DNA from 2 places in the Paraburkholderia steynii genome. Region 1 is predicted to be linked to the other one. Evidence: riboswitches for the same ligand, from Rfam matches in the RefSeq annotation. Region 1 holds a riboswitch; the other holds the start of a gene.
What was found. Region 1 has a riboswitch for cobalamin ahead of cobA (uroporphyrinogen-III C-methyltransferase). Riboswitches for the same ligand answer to the same signal wherever they lie in the genome.

Region 1 (4,871 bases):
CGCCCACGAACCTGACGAATGTCGCGCTCACCACGACGGTTGCTGTCAACGTATCTAGCGCGTCCCTGACCGCTGGTGATTATGAGGTTCAGTGCGACACGATATTCAATCCGGCGGCTACCACGACCGCAACATCGTTCGGCGTCGGTGTCAGCACCACTTCGGCCACGTTCGGTGCAAACGGCACCTATTCGTCCTATGTAGCCTCGATGGGCGCCAACACCGGTAATCCCAGCCTGATAAGCCCCACGGTGCCAATCAACGTCGCGTCCACCACGACGGTCTACTGTGTTTCGAATGCGACCTTCGCCGTCAGCACCATGCAGGCAAACGGTTTCATGCGGGCTCGCCGGGTACGCTAATCGACTGATTTATAATGCGCCGCTTCGAAACCTGAAGCGGCGTCATGATCTCCGAACCTTACAAAAACAGCCGGATTGCCTCTCTCGCTGCTGGCTGCATCGCCTTACTCGCGCTCGCCTATGGCCTGTATATGGCCATCCGGTACAACGGCACGCACATCCTCTATCCCGCCTTCAGCTTCCGGCAGACGCAGACGGCCATCACATCGTACTGGGCCTGCCGCGACGGGTTCAAGCTGGCGTACGAAACGCCCGTCGCTGGCTACCCGTGGGCGATACCGTTCGAGTTCCCGCTTTATCAGTGGGTCGTTTCGCTGATCTCGTGCCCGCTCGGACTTGATCTGGAGCGCGTCGGCAAGGCCGTCAGCTATGCGTTCCTGATTCTGTGTGCGTTTCCCGCAGCGCACATCTGCAGAGGCCTGTTCGGCGAGAAATGGGCGCCATACTTCTTCGCCTTCTGCGCTGTGTTCTTCACCGCGCCGATTCATGTGTTCTTCGGCCAGGCGTTCCTGATGGAGACGGCTGCGCTGTTCTTCATGCTGTACTTCATCGCGTACATGGTCAGCCTGATTCAGGGCGACCGAACGATGAAGATTGCCGTGCTGGCTGGAATCTTCCAGACGCTCGCGATCCTGCAGAAGTCGACAACCGTCCTGCCCCTGGTGCCAATCCTCGGCTTCTGGCTTTTGGCAGTCGGCTGGCGCGAGATCATTTCCGACCGGTTGCGGGCTCGCGTGTTGTGGCAGGGCGTCGTTGCGGTGCTGATTCCGTTCGTGATCGGCGCGGCGTGGGCGAAGTACAGCGACTACGTCAAGCTCTACAACGACTTCGGCTCGCAGCTCACGTCCGGCGCGCTGACGTCGTGGAACTTCGGCGGCGACCGGCTCAACTGGAAACTGTGGCTGTGGGTGATCTGGCTGCGCAATATCGTGCTGAATCTCGGCGGGTGGGTCGGCGTGGGCATCGCCGCTGCCGGCGTGATCATGCTCGACTGGAAGCACCGCGCGCTGATCGTGGGCGGCATCGCGCTGTTCCTGCTCTATTTCATGGTGTTCACGAACCTCCAGTTCGTACACGAGTACTACCAGATCTCGTGCGAGGCGTTCGTGATCTTCGGCGTCGCCGTGGCGCTCGGCGGCGCGATCGCGCATCGTAACCGCCTGCTTTCGTTCGTCGGCGTCGTCGCGCTCGCTGGCATTACCGCCGTCAACGTCAACACGTTCCTGACCGGCGCGAACTTCCAGCTGCTCAAGACGGTGTACGGCCCCGATTACCCGGTCCTCGCGGCGGCTCACTTCGTGCGGGACAACACTGATCCGGCGCGGCCGATCGTCGTCTACGGTGACGACTGGAGCAGCGAGTTTCCGTTCTTCGCGGAACGCAAGGGCTTCGTCGCGCCGCTCCTGTTCAAGCACTACGACGATCTGGTCGCGAACCCGTCGAAGTACCTGGGCGGCAAGCAGCCGTCAGCCGTGATGGTGTGCCGAGATGCCAGGACGCCAGAATTTGAGGCGCGCGTCGAAGCTGGCATAGCGCCAGCTACCGTCAAGCGGCTAGAATTGTGTGACATTTTCCTCAAGGGGTAGGGCATGAAGGCAATCGCGGCGGCGCTCGCACTGGTCAGTCTGTCGGCATTCGCCGGTCCTTACGGCGCGGCCAAGCAGCTGCCGGACGGCAATATGCTGATGGTCGTACCGCGGAGTCCCGATTGTGGCGGCAAGGCGGCCGCCGTGATCGTCGGCAAGGATGGGGAAGCGGTGGACCACTCGTGCGCTATCCAGCAATCGGCAGAGGGGATTACCGTCGCATTCCGGAATCGCGCGCCGATCACGGTGCGCAGCGACGAGGCAAAACTGTTCGCTGTTCCGCCGGTCGTCGCCGCAAGTCAATGACAGCTTTTTAACAGCATCGCGTATCTGGACGCAGCCACAAGCCAAGTTGCAGGGGTTCGAGTCCCCGCTACCGATGGCGGCGCGGTCCTCATAAAATGCTTATGAAGCGCTGGGATGCTTTACCAGAAACCGTGTTCAACCGATTCGGGATCGGTCTTCATCGATGTTCCTTGATTCTGGTTGTGTCGGTGGAATGAGGGTGTGCGGCAACGCACGCGATGGCGACGGTAACGCCTTCTCGCGCGTGTTTGCGCACGAGCAGTTCGCCGCCTTGTGCGGCAAGTAGCGCGCAAGGCTCGCAAACGCCGTCGATGCCGAGATGCGCGCGCACGTGCGGTGATGCGTCGATCGGTGTGTCGAGCGCGGCGATCGTGTCGCGCGTGAAGGTTCGCAGCGGCAGCGCGTGCCGTGCGCAGAATGCGACGAGCCCAGGCTCATTGGCTTTCGTATCGATCGAGGCAACCGCGATCAGCGCCGAAAACGGCAGCGCGTCACCAAGCGCGTCGCGCACGGCGGCTTCGATCTGTTCGGCCGATACGCCGCGCCGGCAACCGATGCCCGCGATCAGCGCCGTCATGGCTTGAGCATGGCATCGACGGGCGCAGCCAGCGACGCGACGCCGCCGATCACGACGATCGACGGCGAACCGAGCTGCGCTTGCGCAACGCGTTGGACGAACTCGCTCAACGTCGCGCAGACATGGCGCTGCTCGGGGCGCGTCGCCGATTCCATCGCGGCGCAAGGCGTGTCGGGCGGCATATCGGCGCGCAGCAGCGCGTCGACGATGTCGTTGAGCCGCCGCATGCCCATGTAGATGACGAGCGTCATGTGCGTGGCTGCGAGCGCGCGCCAGTCCGCTTCGTGCTCGCCCGCGCCGTGACCGGTGACGAAGATGACGCCCTGAGCATGATCGCGATGCGTGACGGGAATGCCGATCGCAGCGGGTGCGGCGATGCCCGCCGTGATTCCGCTGATGATTTCGACGTGAATGCCCGCGGCCTGCAGTGCCTGTTGCTCTTCGCCGCCGCGGCCGAACACGAACGGGTCGCCGCCTTTGAGCCGCGCGACGCTGCGGCCCGCGCGCAGATGATCTAGCATCATCGCGACGATTTCGGGTTGCGGTGTGGATTGCTGCCCGCCGCGTTTGCCGACATGGACGATCTGCGCGTCGTCGCGCGCGAATTGCAGGACCTCGGGATTGACGAGATCATCGACCAGCACGACGTCGGCCAGCGCGAGCGTGCGCGCGGCTTTGAGCGTCAGCAGTTCGACGTCGCCGGGGCCGGCGCCGATCAGCCAGGCGCGGCTCATGGCAAGGAGAGCGCCGCTGCACGGGCGGGCGCTTGTGTGTGACAGGTCATGCGATGTTGCGTGTGACGCGCGACGGCTGCTCGAGCCGGTGCCGCGCGTGGGCGCTGGTATCCGTTTCCCGCGGTTCCAGCGAATGGCGATGAAGTTCTCGCCCCCTTGCACCTGGCCGGTATCCGGGCTGACGGCTCATCGCGTTCGCCTTCCCACCTGCGGGTTGCAGGCAGTGGCCTTGAACGCACTGCGCGGAACATCCTTCATTCCGCTCGCCGCGTGACCGTTGCGGGGACAGCACAGGCCAGGCGGCTTCATGTTTCGCGTGGCTCGCTCGTGTTGCGAGCGCGATGTGAAGACGCTTCCCTGTTTCCCGTTTAACCCCGCCAGCCGTCGAGCCGGCGGGGCACCAGATGCGCCAATACGATAGCACACCGGCACCCGCGGGCGGGCGGCGCGGGGTTTTCCGACGCACCCGCCCGATGGCGATTCTTGCCGTGTTTCGACAAATTCGAAAACTGTTTTCAAGCGGTATTGGTGGTAAAGCCCAAGGGTGGTCATTTATAGTGGCCGGACGTGAGACGTCAGTTTTTTCCGGTGTTAAATATCGGATAACTAACAAAATTTCACCTCAATTTGAATGGGTGGTGCGGGTCACCGCCTTTTCGACTGCGTCTGCCCGTGAACAGGCAGATTAACCTTTAGGGAGAACATTAAAATGAAACTGGCAACGATCGCGTCGGTCATGCTGGCAGCCGCGCTGGCGGCGACCTCGGTACAGGCAGCGGACTCGCTCGCGAAGGCTGCGGATACGCTCGTGGAAGCTGCGCCGCCCATCCATCTGAAGGCGCGCATCATCGCGCTCGACGCCGGTGCTCGCACGGTCACGCTGAAGGGCGAAGACGGCATCGAGGTCACGATGCAGGTGGATGGAAAAATGGCCGGGTTCGACAAGCTGCGCGTGGGCGAGAAGGTCGACGTGCTGTACAAGAATGCATTGCTCGTCCAGGCCGAGAAGGTGGACCCCGCCGGCAAGGGCATCCGTGAGCGCGTCGATGCTCAGGTGACCCTGAAAGGCCCGGACGGCCGGGATTCGGTGCATCAGGTCGAAACGCTGTCCACTGTGCAGAAGATCGATCCCGCCAAACGCCTGCTCACGCTGCGCGGTGTCTACGAGACGCAGATCATCAGGGTCACGCCGGATTTCGACCTGAAGGACCTGCACGTCGGCGACACGATCCACGCGGTTTTCGTCTCGGCGACGGCTATCGAAGTCACGCCGCAAGGCGCTGCGCACTGAGTTGCGCATGTCCAC
Region 2 (4,871 bases), on a different contig from region 1:
GCGTCTGAAAGGGTCGTCTGGTTCCCGAGTGAATACTCGAATGTCACGCGAACTTACGTATTCACCACGTGTTCATGCAGCGCGCTTCGCAAGCTGCTTCGTAATGAACGCCCATTCCGCCTCCGTAACGGGCGTGATCGACAGACGGTTGCCCTTCGCGAGCACGCGCATGTCGGCAAGCTCGGGATGCTCGCGCAACGTCGCCAGCGGGATCAGCTTGATTTTCTTCTTGAACACGACATCGACGAGCGTCCAGCGCGGCGTTTCCTGCGTCGACTTCTCGTCGTAGTACGGGCTCTTCGGATCGAACTGGGTAGGGTCAGGGTAGGGCGTCGACGATACTTCGGCGATGCCCGCAATGCCCGGCTCAGGGCAACTGGAGTGATAGAACAGCACGCCGTCGCCCGTCTTCATGATGTCGCGCATGAAGTTGCGCGCCTGATAGTTGCGCACGCCCGTCCAGGGCAGCGTGCGTTGCGGGGCATTCGCGAGATCGTCGATGCTCGCTTCGTCCGGTTCGGACTTCATCAGCCAGTAGCGCATGAGTCGGATTGAACGTGAAGTAGAAGGAAGTCTTCGTTGAACAGTCGGGTTCAAACGGTTTGCAACGCGGTGCTCGCCAACCAACGCAAAGCGCACGCCCAAAGAAAAACGGCATCGGATAAAGTCCGATGCCGTTCGTATAGGTCCCCGCCTTAGCCGCTAGGCCGGCATCCTGAACCTGAGGTTCAGAATTGGTCGCAGTTAGCAGCACTTCGGGTACATCAGACAGAGTGACGCGCACACCCGTGCTACAAATTTCCGCAACCGTGCATATAGCATTGGTTCAAGGAATATATGACCTTGGCGAACCAGGCAGGGAAGCTTAAAAACGTTTGCTCCACAACATGGGCCCGACCGCAAAACAATCAAGCCCAACAAAATTTTCTTTACTGCACGCTGCTGTACTGTTGGATCACAGTGCCAAGCTGCTCATTCATCTGGTGCATTGTACGCCGGATTTCTTCGGCGGGAAATGATTCTCCGTGTCGCACGCTGGCTTGCAGCCTAAGCAGTTCCGATGCCAGCGACAACGCCGCCATCACGGCGATACGATCCTGGCCGCGCACGTTGCTGTTCGAGCGGATCTTCGACATCTCGGCATCGACACGGGCCACGGCTTCGAGCAGCGCCGCTTCCGTTTCCGCCGAGCAGGCGAGACGATAGGGCTGGCCGAGGATCGACACTTCGATCTGCTTCGTGGTCATGCGTTTTCTCCGTGGCGGGTCGCGTCGTGGTTCGCGTCGTGATTGGCCTGCGCCTGCTGCTCGGGCGCGAGGAGATCGAGTTGATTGTCGGGCTCGTGACCGCGAGCGCGCGGCAGCTTCTCGAGGATGGCATTCAGACGTACTTGCGCGTCGTCGATCTTCGCGGACAGCGCATCGCGCTCCGCTTGCAATGCGGCGCGTTCTTCGCGAGTCTGTTCGAGTTCTACGCGGGTCGCTTCGCATTCGGCGCGCGCTTGTGCGAGCTGTTCTTCGAGTGCGAGGCGCGCTTCGTTGTAGCGTTGGCTGATCTCGATCAGCCGACCGATGTTCTGTGACAGTGTTTCGAGTTCGGTGAGCATGTGCTGCGTCCTCTAAAGACATGGCATTCTAGCGCGGAATGTCGCACGCTCGGACATTTGTCTCGTTTCAGGACGTAACAGTAGCGCTTTAACGCGGCATTATCCAGGTGTCTTGTCGCGATTCACGCATTTTTACCCTTGAAAAAGGGACTCTTTTAACAGTCCACCGTCATCGTCCCTGTGACCACCTCGCGTTTCTTGACGCGTGTGTACGTCACTTCTACACTTGCGGCACTCTGGTGCCCGCGCGCGGTATCGCGCCGCGCGCAGTTAAACGGGAAGCAGGGAGCGAAGTCCGCCCGGACGAGCCAACCTGCGCTGTCCTCGCAACGGTACAACGACCGCAGTTCCTGCAGGTCGACCCATGCACGCGTCGAGCCATCCATAGAGCCGATGCCGTGCGAAGCGCCACTGCGCATGATGCGTGGGAAGGCGGGTCGGCCAGTCGTCAGCCCGGATACCGGCCGGAGGCAAGGAACGTGTCGCTCCTTGTACAGGCATCGGCCCACGAGGAGCGGGCCGCGCACAGGCCCACAGGACTCTTTCGATGCTCACCTCCGTGTTTGTCCACCCGGCGTATCTGCGCCAGGTGTTTCCGCGCCCGCTGTGTCCACACTTCAGACGCGCGCCGCTTGCTGCGGTCGCCGTGATTGCCTTTGCTTCAGCCCCGCTCGCCGCAAGCGCGCAGACGGCCGACGAGGCGAATCCATCCGCCACATCCACGGATCGATCGGACAACGGCTCGACCGATACTTCGTCAAACACAATCCCCACGACTTTGTCACCCATCGTCGTCACGGCCGACCGTCGTGCGCAGCGACTCGCCGACGCGATTCCGCAGACCACGCTGTTCGATCCGCAGGACATCGCGGACAACAGCGCGCGCGACTTGCCGGGGCTGCTGCAGTTCGCGCCTGGCGCGCAGGTCGTGCGCAACGGCGGGCCGGGTGCGACGTCGAGTCTGTTTCTGCGCGGCGCGTCGTCGACACAGTCGCTCGTGCTGATCGACGGCGTGCGCGTCGATTCGGTGAGCCAGGGCAACGCGCAACTCGAACAGATTCCGCTCGACCAGATCGATCACGTCGAAGTGGTCAACGGCAACGTGTCGGCACTGTACGGCTCGGGCGCGATCGGCGGCGTGGTGCAGGTGTTCACGAAGGACGGCGGCAATCATCCGCCGCGTTTTCACTTCGACGTCGAGTACGGCAGCTATCACACGCAACGCCAGGCGGCGGGCGTCGACGGTGCGCTCGACAAGGACGGCCGCACGACCTTCAGCGTCACGCTCGCGCGCGCGAAGACGGACGGCTTTTCGTCGATCGACCCGGCGCTCGCGCCCGTCAATCCGAACGCGAACGGTTATTTCAACGAGAGCGTGAGCGCGTCGCTGCGCCACAAGCTCAACGACCAGTGGGACATCGGCCTGCGCTACTTCCAGTCGAACGGCAACGACAGCTTCGACAATCCCTTCGGCCTGCCCACCGATCTCAACAACCTGCACAGCAAGGTACAGACGGCTTCAGCCTTCGCGAACGGCAAGCTCACCGACTGGTGGACGACGCGCTTCGTCGTCGCGACGGGCAACGATCGCAGCAACACGTCGCTCAATGGCGACTATCTGTACCGCTACGATTCGGACAACCGGCAGTACACGTGGCAGAACGACTTCACGTTTGCGCGCGATCAAAAGCTTCAATTGGGCTACGAGCATCTCGACCAGACACTCGACTCGAATCAGTACAGCGCGCCCGCGCGTCACGTGAACTCGGGGTTCGCGGGCTACACGGGGCGCTTCGGCAACAGCCAGATCCAGGCGAACCTGCGGCGCGACCAGTACTCGGATTTCGGCGGAGCCAACAGTTACTATCTGGGCTATGGCTACGACTTCAACGAGCACTGGAAGGTGACTGCAAGCTGGTCCGATGCGTTTCGCGCGCCGAGCTTCAACGATCTGTACTACCCGTACAGCGGCAATCCGCTCATTCAACCGGAGCACAGCCATTCTGTCGAAGCCGCATTGCAGTACGCATCCGATGCGCTCGGCCTGATGAAGCTCACGGCATTCCAGACGCGTTATACGAACCTGATCGACTATGTGCAGACCACGCCGGGCATCTACGTCGCGGAGAACGTGGGGCATGCGAAAGTGCAGGGCATCGAAGGATCGTGGCAGGGTCACGTCGGCAGGACCGACGTGCGCGCGGCCCTAACGTTCCAGAATCCCGTCGATGAAGACACGCATACCGATCTGAACCGTCGCGCACGTCATTTCGCGTCGTTCGCCGCGAACCGCAATATCGGCACCTGGCGTGTAGGCGGCGAATGGCTCCTGAGCGGCGAACGCGATGATAGCGGCACGGCGCTCGGCGGTTATGGCATCGTGAACCTGTCCGCGCGCTACAACCTCACGAAGGCGTGGTACGTGGCCGCGCAAATCCAGAATCTCTTCGACAAGGACTATGAACTCGCCTACACGTACAACACGCCAAGGCGCGGCGCCTATATCACGCTCGGCTGGCAGCAGCAGTGACGCGCGATGAGCGGACTCGTGCAACGTCAGCCGCAACATCAGCCGATCCGGGTCGCGCGAGGCATGAGCGCGAAACGCGCGCTCGCCATCTGGACGGCGCTCGGCATCGCGGCGCTCGCGGTCTTCGTGGCGTCGCTTGCACTCGGAAGCGTGAGCGTCGCGCCGTCGCGCGTGCTCGACGCGTTGCTGCCGTCGGCTGACGTATCGTCCGATCTCGCCACGCAGATCGTTCGCACGCTGCGCCTGCCGCGCGCGCTCGCCGGCTTCGGTTGCGGCGCATTGCTTGCGCTTGCAGGCGCGTTGCTTCAGGTGCTGCTGCGCAATCCGCTGGCCGAGCCGTACGTGCTCGGCGTGTCGGGCGGCGCGGCGAGCTTTGCGCTCGTCGCGATGATCGCGGGCTGCGCGTGGTGGATCGTCGATGCATCGGCGTTCGCCGGCGCATTCGTGTCGATCCTGCTGGTGCTCGGTCTTGCACGCGGCGCGCTGTGGCGCGGCGAGCCGCAGGACGCATCGCCGCGTCTGCTGCTGACGGGCGCGGTGATCGCAGCGGGGTGGGGCGCCATCATCACGTTGCTGTTGACGGTCGCACCCGACAGCCGCTTGCGCGGCATGCTGTTCTGGCTGACAGGCGATCTGAACGGTGGCGGCATGCCGTGGCTCGCGCTCGCTGCGCTGTGCATCGCGTTGCTCGCGATCGTACCCATCGCGCCGCAACTCAATGTACTGCTGCGCGGT

Region 2: another riboswitch for cobalamin. It lies ahead of BLT65_RS21015 (TonB-dependent receptor domain-containing protein); the one in region 1 lies ahead of cobA (uroporphyrinogen-III C-methyltransferase).

What each region holds. Positions count from the first base shown of each region.
Region 1 covers NZ_FNDI01000021.1:54,476-59,346, forward strand. Annotated here, with positions in the region: gene BLT65_RS30980 (hypothetical protein) at 1-362, shown strand, start outside; gene BLT65_RS30985 (glycosyltransferase family protein) at 407-1,948, shown strand; gene BLT65_RS30990 (hypothetical protein) at 1,952-2,254, shown strand; gene BLT65_RS30995 (cobalamin biosynthesis protein) at 2,412-2,831, opposite strand; gene cobA (uroporphyrinogen-III C-methyltransferase) at 2,828-3,565, opposite strand; cobalamin riboswitch at 3,713-3,985, opposite strand; gene BLT65_RS46685 (hypothetical protein) at 4,039-4,254, shown strand; gene BLT65_RS31005 (hypothetical protein) at 4,275-4,856, shown strand.
Region 2 covers NZ_FNDI01000011.1:178,279-183,149, reverse strand. Annotated here, with positions in the region: gene BLT65_RS21035 (EVE domain-containing protein) at 73-543, opposite strand; RNA gene ssrS (6S RNA) at 684-865, opposite strand; gene BLT65_RS21025 (cell division protein ZapA) at 930-1,247, opposite strand; gene BLT65_RS21020 (hypothetical protein) at 1,244-1,606, opposite strand; cobalamin riboswitch at 1,827-2,089, shown strand; gene BLT65_RS21015 (TonB-dependent receptor domain-containing protein) at 2,154-4,136, shown strand; gene BLT65_RS21010 (FecCD family ABC transporter permease) at 4,143-4,871, shown strand, end outside.